2 regions of the Neorhizobium sp. DAR64872/K0K18 genome follow, and region 2 is predicted to be linked to the other one. Evidence: predicted binding sites of a transcription regulator. Region 2 holds the regulator's gene; the other holds the start of a gene.
The links. Region 2 encodes PhoB, which activates phosphate uptake and scavenging genes when phosphate is short. Its sites were predicted from a motif close to TGTCATNNANCTGTCAT; they were not measured.

Region 1 (7,132 bases), on a different replicon from region 2:
CGTCACGCCCGGCTTGATCTCGAACGTGTAGGTGAGGTCATCGACCTGTTTGTAACTGGCAATGCCCGGGACGACCTTGAGATCCGGCGTCATGGTCAGCAGGGGTTCGTAAATCAGGTATTGCTCGTAAAGCTCGAAATAGGAGGCGAAGAAGGCGGGATCCAGCGTCACGGGATCCGAGACGACGCCGATGTTCAGCGTGCCGCCTTTTTCGGGCGTCTGAGCGGAAGCTGCGACGGGCAAAAGAGACAGGGAGAGGGCTGCTAGGCCCAGAAACGAGCTGCGTATAGTCGTCAACGTCATGTTCCTTCTCTGGCGATTATTATTGTTGTCCTGTGTTCAGTATTCTTCGGGACGCACCTGTCCTGCGCCGGGAAGCCCGTCGGGACAGATGGATACGAATGTTGTGAGTATCGACGGCTGCCGAAACGGCACGGATAGCCGGCAGAGCCCCCGACCAAGCCGCGGGCTCCTGTGTTGCGATCAGCCTTTCGAGCTGTCAGGCTTTGATGAGCTTCACGTGGAAGCTGTAGCGTTCTGCGAGATAGTGCAGAACGACGTATTCCACTGGCTGCCTGTCGGGCATCCAGGAGGTTCGGTGGCAGATCAGCACGACCGCCGGCTGCCGGACGTTGAGGATGCGGGCCGTCATGGTGTCGGCCATTGCGGCTTCGATGCGTTCGTCGCCACCGGCGAAAACGATGTCGTCGCGCCGCAGTCTTTCGTAAAGCGAGCCGCTATCCAGTTCCTCGATCGTCGGAATACCCGACTTCTTGAACAGTTGCGGGCGCAGATATGTGATCGAGGTTGCAAGCGGCATGCCGTCCGCCAGCATCGTCCTGTCGATCTCCACCACGTCGTCGCCGGGCTGGAGTTGTAGCTCCAAAGCGATTGCCGCACTGGCGGACACGACCTTGACGGATCGTGTTCGATAGCCGGGTGTCAGACCGCGCCGACGCATGTCTTCCGAAAACGAGGAGATCTGGTTCAACGGACGCTCGACACGCGGTTCGATGACGATCGACCCGACGCCGGAGCGTCGCTTGATGAGACCTTCGGTTTCCAGATAGTCCAGAGCTGCCCGTGAGGTACTCCGGCTGACACCGAAGCGCTTGTTGATCTCCGCTTCCCCCGGCAGAACATCGCCAGGCTTGAAACTGCCGCTCTCGATGTCCGTCCGCAACCGGTCCGCAATCTGCGACCAGCGTGGTATCGGGCTTTCTTCAAGATCGGTATCATTCCAGCTCATGGCGATAGAGTATAACGTCATGACATTTCGTCAAGGCTATTTTTGAGCAATTTGCTGTGCGCTTAGTTTTTGGGCGAGTTGAGTATTATTGAACAGCGCTCGCCGATGGACGGTGCCGAGGTGGCCGTCGAAGTGCGGTCCCTCCAACGCGGTAAGTATGTTCGTGGTCGAGTGCTCCACCGCCTTGGAGCCCTCCATCTTGGGGTAAGGTCAAGTCGGGGCGGCAGGACGGCTCGTCAACATAAGCCGTCCCGTCGCAAACGGAGCGAGCGTTGCTCTTCCACCATCGCCAGCTTCCTCACATTCAAAAGCGCTGAACTCTGACATCATCGAACACCAACGCCGATCCATGGGAAAAGCCGAGGAGTTTATCGCAGCAGATATGCAGTTTCACACGCGCATCGCGCAGATCACCGGAAACCCGATCTTAATTGCAGTCAGTGAAGCGATGCTGGCATGGCTGATGACCTATTACACGGACGTGCTCATCTGGACCGGCAAGGAGAAATTCACGCTGGTTGAGCATGAAGAGCCTCCATCGACTGGCGGCTAAGGATGTTGGCGGTGCGGTCCTTACGCACCTTGGACGGTCGAGGGCATCGTACACGCGATAGCAAGACCATAAAGGGACGGATGTTCTGACGGCAGGTCGATGGTTCTCGTCCGTTCAACTTGAAGGCTCGGAAGCGGATGTCGCGATAGCGCTTCTCTGTGGTAAAGTTTGGTCACGGCTGAAATGGAATGGTTCGCCCAGGTTGGCGCGCCTGACCCTTGGTGTATGAAACGCCATGCACCTTGACGCCATCGACGTTCAACAGAGTTATGATCCCTCCCTTGTTAGACAAAGCGGCTGGTGACTTGATCTCGATGCTCATGGTCGCGCCAGCAGCGATCGTGCCGGACAGCGTCATCGTATTCTTCTGCTTATCCTTGATCATCCATCCATCGAGCTGAACGGCAACGTCGGCCGTATTCAGTAGGGTGACGGTCTCGCGTTCGGGGGTGCGCACGTCGTTGACAAGTGCTGCGATGATCCGCACCAGTCCATCAGGAACGTCAAACGGCGGAATTCGGTCGCGATCTACCGGCGTATGTGGCTCACCATCGTGATCTGGATTGGCCGGGACGATCGGATCGGCGCTATCGTCGTCGGAATGCCAAGCTTGCGTCTGAAACTTGAGGAAGATCGCCACCCACTGGTTTTCGTTCGGGAATTCGAAAATCAGCGCACCATCTTGGAATCTGCCGTTGTCGCTCGCGAATTTACCGGGCGGGTTACCCTGGTTCATATGGATATCATGAATGCCGCGACCTGGCTTGAAACCGAAATACTTGTCCGCTTTGTCGGGTTCTGGACCCCAGGTTTCGCCAAATGCATAGATCCAAGACTCTTCATCGGACATGGCGCGCTGCACATAAGCGTCGATCTTTTCGTTCAGGTCGTTGTCTGGCCCTGTGGCTGAAAGCGGCAAGGGCTTTAGCTCCCAAGGCTGCATGAGATTGCTCCGAATGAAGTCGAGAGCGATGCCATCTGGAACGCTTGCTGCGCGGTGAAGCCCCTCGGACAACGCCGCAATCTTTTCCGTGATCGGATGCTCAAAGGCCGAGCGGACCAAGAACTGTACTTCGCTCCCGTCCTGTGATCTGACATTGATCGCAATGCGATGCATGGTTCCGTTTTCGGATACCAAAACCTGATAGTGGGGATTTGCGCCTGTTGCGAGGCGGTTGTTCGTCGGACGTCCCTTCAGGACGGCGTAGTTTTTCAGCGGCATGTCAGGGCTCCCACAGTTAGAATTCATCGAATAGCAGTGTCGTGACAATTGCAGGTTGGTTGATCGGCTTGAGAACGACAGTTTCTGTAAAGTCTGACGTCCTCCGTTTGCGAGTGGATCAGTCAAAATGACAGGGCAAGCCAACGCGCCGCGTGCCTGCGGCAGTTTAGCCTAAAGCTTTGGCGCCGCCCGCCTCACGGCTTTTGCTGCGAACGAAATCTCGCCTGTGGCCGAGACCGTAAATCGATACGCCTCGTTCATAAGTTTCTTGCCTGAGTGAGTGAAAGCGAGCACCCGCTCACCATCTGTCCTAACGTGAGAGATACCGAAATTGGTTCGCTCAAAAGCGAACACCTTCCTCGCGGCATCCTTGGGGTCATTCACAGAGCCAAGGACCTTGAAAAAAGCCGCGAGCTCAGTGCAGAATATGATGGAAGGTGTTGTTCGCCCGGCTTTTCCAAGAGCTGCTATAAGAGTGGCGCGTGGGTGAATGTATTCCTTAGCTTCGCTCTCGTCTCCTGACGAAATCAACGACACGACCGGAGAGACCTCCTTGAGAAACTCCATGTCGAAGTCGGCGGACCCATGGTGAGGCGCCTTCAGGATTTCCGCGCGGACGGCTGCACCGGGTAGCGCCTCTCGCAACCGTTGCCCGGCCTCCTGGTTCATGTCGCCGGTAAAAAGAAACCGAACGTTGCCGTAGCGGAGACGGAAGTTGATCGAATGTCCGTTGATCGTATGAGACGCGGAGGGAGAGCCAACCTTGGCGGCGACAGTCCCTAACATGAGATTTGCATCGTCCGGTGGTTCACCCAAAAACCGCAAGCCGACATCCTTGTCGATAATATCGGTAATGGGGCCAAGAAGCTCCACCGAGATATTGTCGGCGGCGAGAAAGTCGAAGGCACCTACACTTGTGTGATCAAGACGCCGCTTCTCAATCGGCTTCCCGGTTGCGCGTTCGACGCGTGATCCCCACGCTTCGAGGGTCTCGACCCAAGTGTTGAACTTCCCGTTTCTGTCAACTTCCGGGACGGTAGCTTGATCGTCCACGAGGTCGACAATGAATACCCTTCCATCTGCCTCTACGGTCCTGCCGAACATCTCGGTTTCTTTTCGGCGTTCGCCGGTAAGCTTCTTCAGCGGGCGTTTCACGATGCCATTGTGAAAAATCCGCTTCGGGGCGACAAATATCCGCTTTTGAGGTCTCGTATCGGTTTCCGACTTTCGCAGTTCGGTAAGGCCATCAAAATGGTCGGCGTCACCGTGCGTGATGAGAATGAGATCGACAATCAGTGGATCGTCATCGCTTGTTTTCGGAAATCGCGCATTGGCATGCCGAGCAAAGAGCTGGTTGTCGCCGCCGTCGATGAAGATCACTTTACCGCTCGGCGTTTCGATGATCAGGCCATCGCCTTGCTGGACGTCGACCATCGACAGACGGAGCAATGCATCCGACCGAAGTCGAGCCCGCCCATCGATAAATCCTCGGTCTACAACTCCCCGGAGACCGACGATCTCAACCTCTTTTTTGCCCTCTGGCTCAGACAGGACATTGCAGCCATCACCCCAGTAGTACTGGGCTTCCGAACCGTCGGGTCGCCGAAGATTTACGATGTCGTCATCAAGATATTGCATCAAAACTCCTCCACAGAGAACGATCAGAAACAAAAGTTTAGATTAGTATTCTATCGAGTCAACTAGAGTCTAAGATTAAAATCGGCCAAAAGCAGTCATCAATTATTCATAAGGTTCAAGAATATTGTATTTATCAATGCCATGTGAAAAGAGTGACTGAACTCCGTCAAAGATGCGAAGCATAGGCCTTTAGTGCTGATCGCAGCGGTTTGCGCTTGCCTTGTTGGGTGGCGGATCGCGCACCATGCTCTCTCGGTGTCCTGCTGAGGCGGGCAGTCAGCCAGGAGCATCAGTGTTATGTAAAGCAGCCGCGTGACGGCTGACGGCTCCTAAACCGATCGACCGTGTCTCGAATGGACGCGATCCAAGCCTGCCTCGATCTGGCAATCCTGTGCGACAGATAGCAAGCTGAGGCTGTAGGAATGCTCCGGACGAAGACGCTCGCCAAGATTCGCAATGTCGACGAAAAAGTCGAGCAGCGCGTCAGCTGGCCCAGTCACGTCGCGGTCGACGGTGGCCATACATTTGTCATTTCACTCCATACCCATGTTGACTTATAAGCACTTTTCCGTGGTATAAAGCTTACAACATAAGTAGGTGGAGGCGTATGTTAGTCATTCTTGCGGACGACCTGACCGGTGCGCTCGACTCGGCGGCGCCTTTTGCCGGGCGAGGTATTCGCACCGACGTGGCGCTCAACCTTGATTCAATTACTAGGATCGTCGCCGATCGCCCCGACGTTCTGTCCATCAACCTCAACACCCGCGAAACAAGTGCCGGCGAAGCACGTGCCGCCACGGCTGCGACAATCGCCTTGCTGCCGCCGGGAATGCGGCTGTTCAAGAAGGTCGATTCCCGCCTCAAGGGGAATATCGTTGCCGAACTGGACGCCATCCCTTTCACCCATGCCCTCGTTGCGCCCGGGATACCAGAGTTCGGTCGGGTCGTTGCGAACGGATGTGTCACAGGCTTCGGTATCGACGCTCCGATCGTGATCGCCGACAGGCTCGGTGCGCACACAGCTCGTGCCCATATCCCTGACGCTAGCTCAGCCGCCGACATGGACGTTGCGCTCGACGTCGCTGAACACAACGGGACCGATCTGCTGATCGGCGCTCGCGGTCTTGCAGAAGCGCTCGCCCGTCGCATGACGAACAAGGTCGATGCGCAGGCAGCGACCATCCCGTCCGGTCCGATCACATTTGTCATCGGATCGCGCGATCCGATCACGCTTGCGCAGATCGATGCCCTGCGCAACGGCCACAGCCTGACATATCTGCCTGCGCCGAACGGCCGGCTGGACGCGGAAAGTGGGACAAGACCTGATCTGACGCTGGTGCACGCGACGCCGGGTGAGGAAAAGGTCGATGCGCAGCTTGTGGCGGAAGCTCTGGCTGACGGCGTGCACGAGAACCTTGCCGGTTACGACGGAACGCTGCTTCTCTCCGGTGGAGCGACGGCCGAGGCGGTGCTGCGTCGGCTGGGCCTGTCGAGGCTGCGTCTGCATGGCGAATGCCTGCCGGGTCTTGGTCTTGCGTCGGCACAAGGGCGCTGCATTATTGCAAAATCGGGTGGCTTCGGTCATCCCCATACGTTGAAGCAAATTGCAGACATGGTCCTGCGAAAGGCAGGTTGACGATGGGACTGGAAACGGGAACCGCCCGCAAGGGCCTTGCGGATATCGTGTTCGAGCGGATGCTGCGCGCAATCAAGTCCGGTGCCTACAAGCCCGACGAGCGCCTGCCGACGGAACACGATCTGGCCGCCGAATTCGAGGTTTCCCGACCCGTCATCCGCGAAGCGCTGAAACGCCTGCGCGACCAGAGCCTGATCTATTCGCGGCGTGGTGCCGGCAGTTTCGTCCGCTCGGTCGGGCTTCGCAATCCGCTCGGTTTCGGCCAGCTGGAAAACGTAGCCGACCTTCTCAACTGTTACGAGTTTCGCCTGACGATGGAGCCGGCTGCCGCCGCTGCCGCTGCCGCCCGTCACGATGCCGACAGTCTGAAGGCGATCCGCCAGGCGCTGGAACTGCTGCGCGATGCCACGAACCGCCAGTCACACCGCGAGGATGCCGACTTTCAGTTCCACCTCGCCATCGCCCGCGCCGCGCAGAACAATTATTTTACCACCGCCATGGAGGCCCTGAAGGATCATATTGCCGTCGGCATGAAATTCCACGGCGCCTCGATCAAGCGCGAAGCGTCCGGCCTGTCGCGCGTGTTTGGCGAGCATGAGGCCATTGCAACAGCGATCGCCAACAGCAATGAGGAAGAAGCGCGCCGTCTGATGTTCGAGCATCTGAAGGGGTCGCGGGAGAGGCTCTTTCAGTCGTCGCATCTGTAGGCTCGATCTTGAGGATCGCGAGCGATTTGACTTCGGTATAGTACGCAAAAGGCGGTGCTTGGCGGCACCGCCTTTTTCACTGGAGCGAGGTTCTCAGAAGCTCGCGCGATAGATCGCCAGAACGTCA
Region 2 (7,353 bases):
GCGGATTGGAATGACCGCAGGAGGTGACGGCAACGCCTGCCCCGAAATCCAGATATCGCTCGCCACCTTCCGTCACAAGCCATACGCCCTCGCCTCGATCAAAGCGCAAAGGTGCCCGGGCAAACGTGTCGTAAAGTGCGGCTTCAGCCATGGCGACATCACTCCTCTGGGTAGGTTCCGACCCCCCTCTCCAGACCTCTCCGGAGACCGGGAATGCGGCCTGAAAAATCAAAAATGCCGCCCACCGGGCGGCGCGGGCACTATCATGGCTAAGTGCCTCCATGTCAACAAAACTTGGTGTTTTATAGGGCTTCCGGGGCATATGCCGCGATGCAACCTGATGCTGTATTGCGGCATTTCGGTCTGTGACAAAAATGACTCTTGAGGGCAGCAAGTTGGGGAAAACCGCGAAATCGATTCGCGGCGATTCGAGCGACTCTTGCCACGGAGTCAGCCACACACTAGGTTAATCCTCAATTACTAGAACGCATGCGGCGGAACTAGTCACCTCGAAGCATAGATTGCGTGGGTGCGGCGGATTTATTTCGCCGCAGAGGTGAACGGATTCTGTCTGCCAGCAACGTTCAAAGGCGGAGAACGGCATGAACTGGACTGATGAGCGCGTCGAGCGACTTAAAAAACTATGGTCGGAAGGTCTCAGCGCCAGCCAGATTGCAGCCCAACTTGGAGGCGTAAGCCGCAATGCCGTGATCGGCAAAGTGCACCGTCTCAACCTTCCGGGTCGCGCCAAAGCAGGCGGTTCGGCGTCGGCCAATCGCCCGGCATCCAAGCGCCCAGCGCCCGCAGCTCCGCGCGCGCCGAGCTTTGCCGGACGCGACACAGCCCGTCCCGCAGCACGGACGGTGGGTGCAAACGCACTCAAGGAAGATCAGGACGTCAACGTCGCCGAACCGGTGAAATACACCGCTTCCGGCAGCGTCGTTGTGCCGATCTCGCGCCGTCTGTCGCTGACGGATCTCACCGAGCGCACATGCAAGTGGCCGGTTGGCGATCCGCTGACGGACGACTTTCATTTCTGCGGTTGCGATGCGCAGGATGCGTCGCCCTATTGCAAATATCACGCGAAGCTTGCCTACCAGCCGGTGCACGAGCGCCGTCGTCCGGCTGCTCGCGCGTCCTAAGTCAGGCGGCTGCGGAAACAAGATCGAAGGCGGGCTCTGGCCCGCCTTTTGCGTTTTCGGCATGGCTGACTTGCGCTGAAAAAACTTGCCTCGCACTCCCTGGGCTCCTATTTCGGCCTCGAGAGAGGACGACCTCCCCCTGAATGGGCATAACGCCGGGACGACCCGGCATGAACCTCACCTAAAGGGGAAGATCATGCGCTCGATAAGAGACCGTATTCGCCACGCCATCAGCTTTGAAATCATCGGGCTTCTGATGATGGTGCCGCTCGGCGCTTTCGTCTTCGACATGCCGGCCGAACATATGGGCATTGTCGGCGTCGTGTCTGCGACGGTCGCGACCGGCTGGAACTACCTCTACAATCTGGGTTTCGACCGCTTTCTGCAGGCGCGACGGGGTACGACGCTAAAGACGCCTGCCTTGCGCATTGCTCATGCGGTGCTGTTCGAAATCGGTCTGCTGGTCGTGCTGATGCCGTTTATCGCGTGGTATCTGCAGATTACCCTTCTCCATGCGCTGACAATGGATATCGCGATCGCGCTGTTCTACGTGGTCTATGCCTATCTCTTCAATCTTGGCTACGACAAGCTGTTCCCGCTGCCGGAATGGAAGACCCAGGAAGCCGCCTGACCATCAGAGTTTCGGACGGTGCGATACGCCAGTCCGATGGAAGCCTGAATGTCTCGGCAAACCCGATCTCTCCGGCGCGCGTGATCCGCAGGGCCCGGGTTTCCTCCCGGCGACCGATCCAGCCGACGGCGAGTGCGCGGGACAGCAGCGCTCCGCCCAGCTGTCCCGCCAGATGCGGCCGCCGCTCGCTCCAATCGAGGCATGTCCGGCACAGAGGGCGTTTCGAGCGGGTCAGCTGGTCGAGATCGATCCCGAAATCACAAAAGAACCGTCTGCCCTCGTCGGTGATCAGGCCTGCTCCATCGCCGAGCAGCAGATAGCCGTTGCCGGTCAGGGAGTCGGCGAGCGCGATGGCGAGGCGGCCTGCCATGTGATCGTAACAGGTGCGGGCAAGCCGTAACGCCTCGTCTTTCGGGCCGACAGGATGATGGCGCTTCGGCCCATCCGCGGCGACTGCCATCAACGCGTGGATCACGTGCGCGACTTCCGGAGAGGCAAGCCGGTAGTAGCGGTGCCTGCCCTGCTTCTCGACTGCGATCAGATGCGCCTTGGCCAGTTTGCCGAGATGGCCGCTGGTTGTCTGCGCGGTGACGCCGGCATGGCGTGCCAGTTCGCCCGCCGTCAGCGCCTGGCCGCCCATCAGCGCGGACAGCATGTTGGCGCGCGCGACATCGCCGATCAGGCTTGCAACTTCCGCAATCGTATTTCCTGAAACCATATTGGACATGATCCAGTTCTAGCACCGGAAAACTTTGCCGTCAGCGATCAACGGTTCGGCCGTCGCCGAAGCATTTCTTTTCCTCTCTCCGCTAAGAGCGGGCGGAGATTGCATGGATGGGGATAGGAACTGGAATGGCGGACACCAAAACAAGCATGGCAACGGATCTGTTGCTGCTCCTCACGCTCGCGACGCTTTGGGGCGCGTCCTACACGCTGATCAAAGTCGGTGTGGAGACGATTTCGCCTGTCACCTTTATTGCCGTCAGAACACTGGTCGCCGGGCTCATTCTCGCTGCGGCACTACGCCTTCGCGGATTGAAGCTGCCGACCGACCGGCAGACCTGGAAGCTTTTCACGGTTCAGGCCTGCCTCAACAGCGCGGTCCCCTTCACCCTCATCGCCTGGGCCGAACAGACGACCGATGCGGGCCTTGCCACCATCTTGAGTTCAACGACGCCGATCTTCGCCTTTCTGTTGACGGCGCTGATCACCCGCCATGAAAGCGTCTCTGCGGCCAAGCTGTTTGGAGTTGCCGCAGGCATTGTCGGCATATGCCTGATCGTCGGCATGGAGGCGCTTGCCGGCTCGGGCGAGAACCTCTGGGCGCAACTCGCCATCGTGGCGGCGACGATCTGCTATGCGGCGGCTGCCATCTTCGGCAAGAATTTTAAAGGATTGGACCCGATGATGCCCGCCGCGGGATCGCTGATTGCAGGGGCGGCCATCCTCATTCCCGTGAGCCTCGTGGTCGATCGGCCCTGGACGCTGACGCCCAGCGCCGATTCCATGCTCGCCCTGTTGGCGCTGGCGGTATTTTCGACGGCGCTGGCCTTCGTCATCTATTTCCGGCTGGTCCAGACGCTGGGCTCCGTCGGCACGACGGCGCAGGCCTATCTGCGGGTGCCGATCGGCGTTGGCATCGGCGTCGTGTTTCTCGGCGAAACACTTGCCTCGACAGCCTGGCTCGGTCTCGCCTGCGTCGTGACCGGCGTGATTGCCATGACGCTGCCGGCTAGGAGACGCGGTGCTCAGGCTTCCATCGAGTAGCCGGCACCGCGGACCGTGCGGATGACGTCCTGCATGTTGGAAAAGTTGAGCGCCTTCCGGAGGCGCCCTACATGCACGTCGACGGTACGCTCGTCGACATAGATGTCATGGCCCCAGACGCCGTCGAGCAGCTGCGAGCGCGAAAAGACGCGGCTGGGCGAGGCCATCAGGAATTCCAGAAGTCTAAACTCTGTCGGCCCGAGGCGAACTTCGCGGCTCTTGCGGTGAACGCGATGGGTTTCGCGATCGAGTTCGATATCGCCGCATTTGAGGACGCTCGAAAGCACCTCCGGTCGGGCACGGCGCAGCATCGCCTTGACGCGGGCCATCAGCTCCGGTGTCGAAAACGGCTTGACCACATAGTCGTCTGCGCCGGTGGCAAGCCCGCGAACGCGCTCGCTTTCTTCGCCGCGCGCCGTCAGCATGATGATCGGCAGGCGTTCCGTCTCCGGCCGCATACGCAGGCGACGGCAGAGTTCGATGCCTGAAACGCCCGGCAGCATCCAGTCGAGAATGAGAAGATCCGGAACGCGCTCCTGAAGCCTGATTTCCGCTTCGTCACCGCGAAGCACGGTATCGACCTCGTAACCCTCGGCCTCCAGGTTATACCGAAGGAGGACGCTGAGGGCCTCTTCGTCTTCCACGACTGCGATCTTCGGCTGCATTCCGACTTGCTCCGTCACTCGTCCCGAACTGCACTTAGATCCGCCAGATCCGCTCGCGCTGCTTCAGGTCATTGGTTTTGGCAGTTATCGTCCCGAAACCGGCGGGCGATTTCGGGCGAGCTGCATCATGTCCCGGCGGAGCCGAGCATGTTGGACGTATCGTCTTTCGGACGTTCGCCCTCCGGCTGTGCGCCGGTCGCGATGTAGTAGATGGTCTCGGCGATATTGGTCGCGTGGTCGCCGATGCGCTCGATGTTCTTGGCGCAGAACAGGAGATGGGTGCACGTGGTGATGTTGCGCGGATCCTCCATCATGTAGGTGAGGAGTTCGCGGAACAGCGAGGTGTACATCGCGTCAATCTCTTCATCGCGCTGGCGGATGATCTCGGCTTTTTCCGCAGAGCGGTTGGCGAAGACATCAAGAACGTCCTTGAGCTGCACCAGCGCCAGTTCGGAAAGATGCTCCAAACCACGGGCGAGCTTGCGCGGGACGCCTGTTCCCTGCACGGCGAGCACGCGCTTGGCGGTGTTCTTACCAAGGTCGCCGACGCGTTCCAGGTCTGCTGCGATGCGCAGCGTGCCGATGATCTCGCGAAGGTCGGCCGCCATCGGCTGACGCTTGGCGATGGTGACGATCGCCTTGTCCTGGATATCGCGCTCGGCATGGTCGAGAATGACGTCGTCCGAGATGACCTTCTGGGCCAGTGCGGAGTCGGAGTTGACGAGCGCACGCACGGCATCACCGCACATCTGCTCCGCCAGGCCGCCCATTTCGGAGATCCGGCGGTTCAGGTATTTCAGTTCCTCGTCATAGGCCGAGAGAATATGGGTCGAAACCATGTGTCTGATCCTTGATGTCTGCAGTTGCGGCTGACGGGCTCTGCGCCCGCATCAGCCGAAGCGGCCCATGATGTAATCCTGGGTGCGCTGGTCATCCGGATTGGTGAACATCTTGTCGGTATCGTTTTCCTCGACCAGATGGCCGAGATGGAACATTGCCGTGCGCTGTGAAACGCGGGCTGCCTGCTGCATCGAGTGGGTGACGATCACGATCGTGTAGTTGGCGCGCAGTTCGTGGATCAGTTCCTCGACCTTGGCCGTGGCGATGGGGTCGAGTGCCGAGCACGGCTCGTCCATCAGAATGACTTCAGGCGAAACGGCGATCGCACGGGCGATGCAAAGGCGCTGCTGCTGACCGCCGGAAAGGCCGGTACCGCCTTCATGCAGGCGATCCTTGACTTCTGCCCAGAGGCCGGCGCGCTGCAGGCTTGCCTCGACAATCGCGTCCATTTCCGTCTTGCCGCGGGCAAGGCCGTGGATGCGGGGACCGTAGGCAATGTTCTCGTAGATCGACTTCGGGAACGGGTTCGGCTTCTGAAACACCATGCCGACCCGGGCGCGCAGCTCCACGACGTCGATTTCCTTGTCGTAGATATCGTCGCCGTCGAGCGTGATCTTGCCGGTGACGCGGCAACCCTCGATCGTGTCGTTCATGCGGTTCATCGTGCGCAGGAAGGTGGACTTGCCGCAGCCAGACGGACCGATCAAAGCAGTGACGGTATTTTGGCGGACATTCAGGTTCACGTCATAAAGAGCGCGCTTGTCACCGTAATAAACGGAGACATCCTTGCCGATCATCTTATATGCAACGTCGTTCATTTTCTTGACCAGCGCCTTCTCAACTGCAGCTTCTGACATCATGTTCATTGCTTCCCCCTTCCTCTACCAACGCCGTTCGAAGCGGCGTCGCAAGAGAATTGCGCCAACATTCATCAAGATCAGGAACAGGAGCAGGATCATGATCGCTCCCGAGGTTCGTTCAACGAAGGCGCGTTCCGCCTCGTTGGCCCACATGTAGATCTGTACCGGCAGTGCCGTCGACGGATCCATCGGCGTGGTCGGATAGTTTGCCACGAAGGCGACCATGCCGATCAAGAGAAGCGGCGCGGTTTCGCCGAGCGCGTGCGCCAGGCCAATGATCGTACCGGTCAGGATACCGGGCATGGCAAGCGGCAGGACGTGGTGGAAGATGGTCTGCATCTTCGAGGCACCGAGCCCAAGCGCTGCGGCGCGGATCGACGGTGGCACTGCTTTCAGCGCCGCGCGGGTGGCGATGATGATGGTCGGAAGCGTCATCAGCGTCAGAACCAGGCCGCCGACCAGCGAGGCCGAGCGCGGTAGGCCCATGAAGTTGATGAAGACCGCGAGACCGAGGAGACCGTAGACGATCGACGGGACCGCTGCGAGATTGTTGATGTTGACCTCGATCAGGTCGGTGAACCGGTTCTTCGGGGCAAACTCCTCAAGATAGATCGAGGCTGCGACGCCGATCGGCAGAGACAGGACGAGCACGATCAGCATCATGTAGAAGGAGCCGATCAGAGCGACGCCGACGCCGGCTGCTTCCGGACGGCTGGACGCGCCGTTGAAGAAAATGCCGGTGTTGAATTCCTTGGCGAGCGCACCGCTGTCGGTCAGCTGCTTCATCCATCCGACCTGCTGGTCGGACACCTTGCGGCTGGTTTCCGCCACGTCGAGATTGATCTGGCCTTTCACGGCGCTGTCGATATCGCCGGCCGCCAGGAGCGAAACCGTCTGGGTCGTGCCGATGATCTCAGGATCGGAAACGACCATATCGCGCAGCTGGCCACGAACGCCGTCCGAAATCATCTGGTTGACGGCACGCAGACCCTGGCGATCGTTTTCGGCGACGCCCAGAACCTTCGCCAGCGCATTGCGGGCGACGATCGGGTAGTTGGCCGTCATCAGCTTGGCCGGATCCGTAGCCCGCACATTATCCTTGTCGATGATCTGCTGCGAGAACTCGACAGGGATGGTGATCATCGTCTGCTGAAAGGCGGTATAGCCCTTCGAGACGACCGACCACAGAAGGAGCATCAGGAACAGGATGCCGAACGAGAGAGCAGCGATGCCATAGGCACGAAAGCGGCGCTCGGCGGCGTAGCGGCGTTTGATACCGATATCGCGACGGGCAGGCTTGGCCAAGACGCCGGCGGTGGAGGAAACCACGTCGGTCATTCGTACTGCTCCCGGTATTTGCGCACGATGTAGAGCGCGTAGATGTTGAGGCAAAGCGTGATCGCAAACAGCGTGATGCCGAGTGCGAAGGCGACGAGCGTCTGCGGCGA

Region 1: a site for PhoB is predicted at 3,055-3,071, ahead of ACQY1P_RS00870 (DUF2278 family protein). Genes of this name have one in related genera too.

What each region holds. Positions count from the first base shown of each region.
Region 1 is NZ_CP191445.1:181,639-188,770, forward strand. Features, by position in the region: gene ACQY1P_RS00855 (ABC transporter substrate-binding protein) at 1-303, opposite strand, end outside; gene ACQY1P_RS00860 (GntR family transcriptional regulator) at 500-1,270, opposite strand; partial or broken gene ACQY1P_RS00865 (FCD domain-containing protein) at 1,572-1,863, shown strand; gene ACQY1P_RS00870 (DUF2278 family protein) at 1,975-3,024, opposite strand; gene ACQY1P_RS00875 (ComEC/Rec2 family competence protein) at 3,196-4,662, opposite strand; gene ACQY1P_RS00880 (four-carbon acid sugar kinase family protein) at 5,270-6,298, shown strand; gene ACQY1P_RS00885 (FadR/GntR family transcriptional regulator) at 6,301-7,005, shown strand; gene ACQY1P_RS00890 (iron-containing alcohol dehydrogenase) at 7,099-7,132, opposite strand, start outside.
Region 2 is NZ_CP191446.1:372,983-380,335, reverse strand. Features, by position in the region: gene ACQY1P_RS07325 (aspartate aminotransferase family protein) at 1-151, opposite strand, end outside; gene ACQY1P_RS07320 (GcrA family cell cycle regulator) at 603-1,142, shown strand; gene ACQY1P_RS07315 (PACE efflux transporter) at 1,339-1,773, shown strand; gene ACQY1P_RS07310 (ArsR/SmtB family transcription factor) at 1,712-2,500, opposite strand; gene ACQY1P_RS07305 (DMT family transporter) at 2,626-3,540, shown strand; gene phoB (phosphate regulon transcriptional regulator PhoB) at 3,522-4,205, opposite strand; gene phoU (phosphate signaling complex protein PhoU) at 4,331-5,044, opposite strand; gene pstB (phosphate ABC transporter ATP-binding protein PstB) at 5,096-5,911, opposite strand; gene pstA (phosphate ABC transporter permease PstA) at 5,927-7,243, opposite strand; gene pstC (phosphate ABC transporter permease subunit PstC) at 7,240-7,353, opposite strand, start outside.